Regions from separate parts of the Lysinibacillus sp. K60 genome, predicted to be linked through region 3. Evidence: riboswitches for the same ligand, from Rfam matches in the RefSeq annotation. Region 3 holds a riboswitch; each other region holds the start of a gene.

Region 1 (2,256 bases), on a different contig from region 3:
CTTGTTTCGCTTCTAATGTCATGGACGTTAATCTCCTTCACCGAAAGAATAGTTGTTACGACGGAGAAGCCAAATGAAAAATGGTCCCCCACAAAAAGCTGTAATAATACCAATTGGCATTTCCTGAGGAGCAATAATGATTCGAGCAAAGGCATCTGCCCACACTAAGAATATTCCACCTATTAAAGCACTAATAGGTATGACGTATTTATAGTTTGAGCCCACAATTAAACGCACAATATGGGGAATAATCAATCCCACAAATCCTATAGAACCACTAACTGCGACAAGCACACCAGTTAATAGAGATACTAATAGTATTAACTGAATACGGAATTGCTGAAGATTAACGCCTAATGTCACTGCCGCCTCTTCTCCTAGTAATAATAAATTTAAATTGCGATAGTGTAGCCATAGTAGCCCAAATACAACCAAGAATACGAAGGCTGGAATCACAATACTATTCCATTTGGCTCCAGCTAAACTACCTAGCATCCAAAACATAACAGCCTTTAAGGCCCCTTCTTGCTTTGACATCATTAAAATAAAGTTAGAGATAGCCGTTAAGATAAAGGACACAGCCATGCCTGCCAATAGCAAGCGGAAAATAGAGACACGTCCCCCAACACGTGATAAGAAAAAAACAAGTGTAATGGCAAGTAATGAACCAAGGAATGCGGATACTGAAAGAGCGTAAATACCTAAAAATGAAAACGCTCCTAAAATAATCACAGAAGTAGCTCCTACAGCTGCCCCTGAAGAAATCCCTAGAATATACGGGTCTGCAATAGAATTACGTACAAGTGCCTGAATGGCTGCCCCTGCAATGGCTAACCCCGCTCCTACTATAGCAGCTAGCAAAACACGAGGTGCTCTTATTTGCCAGATGATGATTTCCTGAGAGCGACTCCAATCTTGCTCGATCGAAGTTTGTATAAAAGGAATTTTAGAAAGAATAACTTTCCATACATATAACGGTGTAACTGAAACTGAGCCAACCATTACAGCAAAGGTCATTGAAACAATTAATACCATGAAAAGTACGAAGGAAAATAACATAAATTTTTTATTCATCTGTTTTAAACTCCTACTGAATATTGATGAATGAAGCAATAAAAAAAGGTATCCCATGCGAAAATGCGCATAGAAATACCCTAGATTAAACAAAGTCAGAAAAATATCCAGCTATTGTCCGTAATTGCTTGCATCCTCGTGGGCATTACAGGTATTACTAAATGGCAGGTCTCCTGGCTTCGATTCACTATCCTATAATTGCCTTCCCATTCTTAAACAGTGGCAAATCATATTATAGGATTCCTCGTTACAGTTGCGGGACAGCGTCGGACTTCCACCGACTTCCCTTTTAAGTGACATTCAAAAATGTCACACCAATAGTATTTGAAGTTATAAAATTGTGACGGTTCTATCATACATTTTTATAGATAGATAGTCTACTTCTATTTAACCCAATATTTGAGTTAACTATTAATAATAATAAGGTTGACACAATAGCATTCGTTTTTTACACTAGCAGTAATAACTTATAAAACGAGGTGAAATTCATGGCAACTGTTACACAACATAGTCACCATAAGTTAAGAACTATTGACATTACCTACATTGGATTGTTTTCAACGCTAATGATGGTGGGTGCTAATATCACTTCCTTTGCACCCTTTATGGTAGTTGGTGGTGTACCCATTACGCTTCAAACCTTCTTTGCAACTTTAGCAGGGCTTATTCTTGGTAGTAGAAAAGGTGCGCTCGCCTGTACAATTTATATGTGCGTAGGATTGGCGGGAGCTCCTGTCTTTGCTCGTTTCGGTGGTGGAATTGGCCAAATTTTAAGCCCTACCTTTGGGTTTATTATTACATTTATATTAGCGGCATTTGTTGCAGGGTTGATCGTGGAACGAAGCGGGACAAAGAAAAGTTTTATCGTAGCTGCTTTGGTAGCAACGGCTATAAATTATTTGATAGGAACAAATTGGATGTTTTTTGCCTATAAGCTTTGGGCAAGTGCGCCAGAGAATTTTTCATATAAGCTCGCTTGGCTTTGGATGATTCCTCCACTACCAAAAGATATTATTTTAGCTATTTTTGCTGGTATCTTCGCCCATAGATTACAAAAAACATTGAAGATCATGCCCATTCAATAGCATATCTCCCCACCTAATTGTGCCAGACTAAAGAAATGTTTTTCATAGGGTCATATCCATCGTTTCTGCACATTTATTTGCTACATTAGGAGCACAT
Region 2 (2,256 bases), on a different contig from region 3:
AGTTTGCATGCACAATCAAATAAGCAGGTTTCCTGACTTAAGCTTCATTTTACTATCGCACCTTCCCAAGTTTGCACCAGTGGCTTTGCGATTTCATCAGCTATTACAGTAGCGGGGGCTGTATTGGATTTTCACCAATTTCCCTATTATCTCGAGCTATTCGAGCACTTATTGACGTTTTATATGAAATTTTTATTAGAATTTTAAATAGAAAACTGTCTTTATCATATCTTATTTTTTTAAAATTTCAATATTTCTTTAAAAATTTATGACAAATTTATCAATTTTGAATGGAACTAGGTATGAAATTTATACAATCTATATAATTTGCCCATAAATCGTTATCAGAATATTCGCCATTGACCTTTAATTATAAAAATTTATAAAAGGTATAGCATATTTATGGAAATTCATGTTACACTTTGTCGTGAAATCTCACAATTTGAATGTTTTTCGGTGCAAAGTGCTTGTCATTTTGCTTAAAAGGGAAGCCGGTTTGAGTCCGGCGCGGTCCCGCCACTGTAATAGGGAGCTTTATAGAATATGTCACTGTCCAACGGATGGGAAGACCTATAAAGCATTGAACTAGAGCCAGGAGACCTGCCGAAAAATAAGTGATCGTTTCAGCCTACGAGGATAGGTGTGCGGCTTAGCAGATGAGAATGTTATTTGCTTTTTTAGCTATGCACTTTTCCACCAGTGGAGAAGTGCTTTTTTTAATTACGCACGCAATCTTCTAAAAATCTACTAATTAGTTAGGAGGAAAGCTTTTTGAAATTTTCATGGTGGAAACTTAGTTATTTTTTACTGGCCTTTTTAATCGTGCCAAAACGTGCCTTTGCCATGCATATCATGGAAGGTTTTTTACCAATCGAATGGGCTATTTTTTGGTGGGTCATCTCTATTCCATTTATCATTCTAGGATTGCGTTCTATTCGAAAAACCGTTGATGAAAATCCTGAAACAAAAATGCTTTTGGGGCTTTCAGGAGCCTTTGCCTTTGTGCTATCCGCCTTAAAAATCCCTTCTGTTACAGGTAGCTGCTCTCACCCAACTGGTGTAGGACTTGGGACAGTACTCTTTGGCCCTCTAGCAATGAGTGTAATTGGAACAATCGTTTTATTATTTCAATCTTTATTATTAGCTCATGGAGGAATTACAACTTTAGGGGCTAATGCCTTTTCTATGGCTATTGTTGGTCCTTTTATTGCTTACTTTGTCTTTAAAGGTGCTCAAAAAGTAGGCTTGTCATTTTCACTAGCCGTATTCTTTGCAGCTATGCTTGGTGATTTAGGTACATACATTGTGACTTCTGTACAACTAGCACTAGCCTTTCCTTCAGAGGTTGGAGGCTTTATGGCATCCTTTACAAAGTTTGCAGGTATTTTTGCCTTAACTCAAATTCCTTTAGCAGTGAGTGAAGGAATTTTAACGGTCATAGTGATGAATTTCTTGAAAAAATACAATATTAGCGAACTAAAAACTTTACGTGTTTTCTCAACAAAGGAGGCACATTAACAGATGAAAAAAAATTTATTGTTATTAGCAATTGTTGTGTTATTAGCCATCATTCCCTTGTTCATACAAAAAGGTGCTGAATTTGGTGGTGCTGATGGAGAAGCAGAAGCAGCTATTGGTGAAATCAATGCGGAATATGAGCCATGGTTTGAAAGTCTATGGGAGCCACCAAGTGGTGAAATCGAAAGCTTATTATTCGTGCTACAGGCAGCTATAGGAGCTGGCTTTATTGGCTACTTCATCGGCTATATGCGTGGCAAACACAAAGAAGGTTAACCATTATGTTACTCATTGATAAGTATGCCTATCTGAATAAGCTAGCGGCCGTTCATCCGCTAGAAAAAATGATATTTTCACTTGGATTACTTCTCATAACGCTCATCATGAGAGATGAACGACTTTCACTCATTACATTTTTTGTAATGAGTGCTTTTATCATTTTAGGTGCCAAAATTCCGCTTACATACTATGGCAAACTATTATTGTTACCTGGCTTTTTCTTATTAACAAGTCTTGTATCTATTTTACTTTCTTTTACATCATCAACGAATACACTCCCTGCCCATATTTGGTCGTTTACATGGAGGAATTGGACTGTTTTTATTGGGAACGCAAGTGTGTTATCAGCGCAACAGCTGTTCTTTATTGTCCTTGGCAGCATTAGTTGTTTATACTTTTTAATTCTAACCACTTCCGTACAAGGAATATGTTATGTGCTACGACAATGGCGACTCCCCT
Region 3 (2,256 bases):
TATAGGCTAGTGCTATTTTTTTCACTTAAATACCTCAGGATAGATTGCTTTTGCTAATTCTTCTAGACCTTCTGCTAAACGTGGCCCTTGACGACTTGTTGTACTTTCATCTACCTGCACAATCGCATTATTTTTTACGGCATTAATCGTATCAAAGCCCGCCCGTTTTGGTATTTTCGTTAAAATATCTGGTACATAATGATATGTCACCACGATGACATCTGGATTTTTTGCGATAATTTGTTCTGCATCAATTTTATACCAATTATCGCCATCTACAGCTACATTCTCTGCATTGATCATTTCAAGCATCGCGTTCATAAACGTACCATTGCCAGATGTATAAATATCTGGCTCATCTGATGCTTCAACTAACACTTTTTTGGGTTCAACATCCTTGACTTTAGACAAAACTTCTTCTACTTTCGCCTTCATATTAGCAACAATTTTTTCTGCCTCTGGTAATTTCCCTGTAGCACGTCCAAGTTGCTCAATTGTTGTATATGTTTCATTAAAGTCTTGTGCATTTCTTACTACAAAAACTTTCAAACCTGCTGATTCAAGCTGTGCAATAGCCTCTTCTGAAAGAGACATGCTAGATTCGTGTGAAAAAACGATATCTGGTTTTAAGGCAATAATTTTTTCAATATCGTACTCCATACCGCCAACCTTATCCTTCTCAGCTGCCTCTGGCGGATAATCGTCGTTGTCAGTAACACCAACTATTTCATCATTTAAACCTAGTCCAAAAAGGATTTCAGTATTACTCGGAATAAGTGAAACAATTTTCTCAGGAGGTGCTTCAAGTGTAATGTCCTTACCAAGGGCATCTGTTATCGTCATTGGGAATGTTGCTTCATCCACCTGTGCTGTTTCTTGCTGTGTTTGCTGCTCGTTAGATGACTTGTTATCTTTTGCTTCCTGCCCACAAGCAGCTAGCAAGCCTACTGCTAAAAATGCTGATAATCCTATTTTCCAAAATTTCTTCATGTGAATCCTCCTTCGTTGGTCCATGCGACATTTCGCTTTATTTTGCATCAAAATAAAACCCCTCATCTTTGAACGATGAGGGGGCAAAATCGCACCAAAAAACTGATACAAAATCCACCACCCTATCCTCGTAGGTTGTCATGTCGTTATAAAGGCAGGTCTCCTGGCTAGTGCTACTTGCGATTTTTCAAGCCTTCCCGAAATCTTCAGTGGCATCATTTGAAAAAACTCACACTTACAGTGGCGGGACCGCATCGGAATTACACCGATTTCCCTTTTCACTTTACTTAAGTAAAGAACCTTTATAATATTCAGTTGATTTCATTATACATGAAAATGAAAGAAGTCGCCTCCATTCAAGACGACTCCCCGGCCATTATACAATTTCAGAAAAGTATTGGACTGTTTTCATTTGAGCACCCATTTCTCTTAATGACCATGTCTGTTCTAAATAAACGTCCGCTAGTTTTTCATATTTTCCACCAAATTTATGTGCCCACTCAACCGCAATGACACTTTCATAAAGGTGAGCCATTTTTTCAGCCATACCTTTTGCTTCAAAAGTTTTCGTTGCCTCGTCTAAAGCGCTAAAAATTTGCAGTTTTATAGAAATATTCGCCAATTGTTCTTTAACGATTTGTACTAGTGAGCTGTCAGCTAATTTCTCTAATCGTTCCTCCATCTCACAGACAAACAGTTCATGTGCATGAAACTTATCCACTAAACGAATGAGTTCTAAGGCCAAAATATTAGCCGTCCCCTCCCACACCGTCAACACTTGCGCGTCTCTTAATAAGCGGGGCGTTACAAAGTCTTCTATATAGCCATTACCCCCGTGTAATTCAATTGCCTCACTAGCATAGTGAACAGCTTGCTCTGCCGTTTCCTTTTTCATAATGGCAATATATAAACGATTCATAATAAGGTCTTGCTGTGTTCCCTGTCCACTTGTCACTTTATCGTATAATTGAATAAGATCAAAAACTGTCGCTACTTCCACGTGCAACTTAGCTGCAAATTTCCCTAAAGTATCCTGAATCATAGGGTATTGTGTTAAGGGCTTGCCAAATGCATGTCGATTGCTTACATAATGTTTTGCCTCTAAGAAGCCACGACGCATAATACCAATAGAAGCGACTGCATTACAAATTCTTGAGAGATTTAGTGCTTCTAGCATATAATAAATCCCTTTATTTTGCTCCCCTACAACATAGGCAAGTGCACCATCAAATTCTACCTCACCAGAGGGAACTGCCCGAACGCCTA

The links. A riboswitch is a leader RNA that binds a small molecule or an ion and turns the genes downstream of it on or off. The one in region 3 is predicted to bind cobalamin.
Region 1: linked by a shared signal. The riboswitch ahead of HCH28_RS21360 (FecCD family ABC transporter permease) and the one ahead of HCH28_RS01560 (ABC transporter substrate-binding protein) in region 3 are both predicted to bind cobalamin.
Region 2: linked by a shared signal. The riboswitch ahead of HCH28_RS05970 (energy-coupling factor ABC transporter permease) and the one ahead of HCH28_RS01560 (ABC transporter substrate-binding protein) in region 3 are both predicted to bind cobalamin.

What each region holds. Positions count from the first base shown of each region.
Region 1 is NZ_JAASJR010000013.1:40,901-43,156, forward strand. It holds gene HCH28_RS21355 (heme ABC transporter ATP-binding protein) at 1-22, opposite strand, end outside; gene HCH28_RS21360 (FecCD family ABC transporter permease) at 28-1,074, opposite strand; cobalamin riboswitch at 1,221-1,408, opposite strand; gene HCH28_RS21365 (biotin transporter BioY) at 1,563-2,159, shown strand.
Region 2 is NZ_JAASJR010000002.1:444,858-447,113, reverse strand. It holds cobalamin riboswitch at 6-187, opposite strand; cobalamin riboswitch at 438-622, shown strand; gene HCH28_RS05970 (energy-coupling factor ABC transporter permease) at 772-1,518, shown strand; gene HCH28_RS05965 (energy-coupling factor ABC transporter substrate-binding protein) at 1,522-1,794, shown strand; gene cbiQ (cobalt ECF transporter T component CbiQ) at 1,800-2,256, shown strand, end outside.
Region 3 is NZ_JAASJR010000001.1:291,610-293,865, reverse strand. It holds gene HCH28_RS01565 (FecCD family ABC transporter permease) at 1-25, opposite strand, end outside; gene HCH28_RS01560 (ABC transporter substrate-binding protein) at 22-990, opposite strand; cobalamin riboswitch at 1,127-1,309, opposite strand; gene HCH28_RS01555 (acyl-CoA dehydrogenase family protein) at 1,367-2,256, opposite strand, start outside.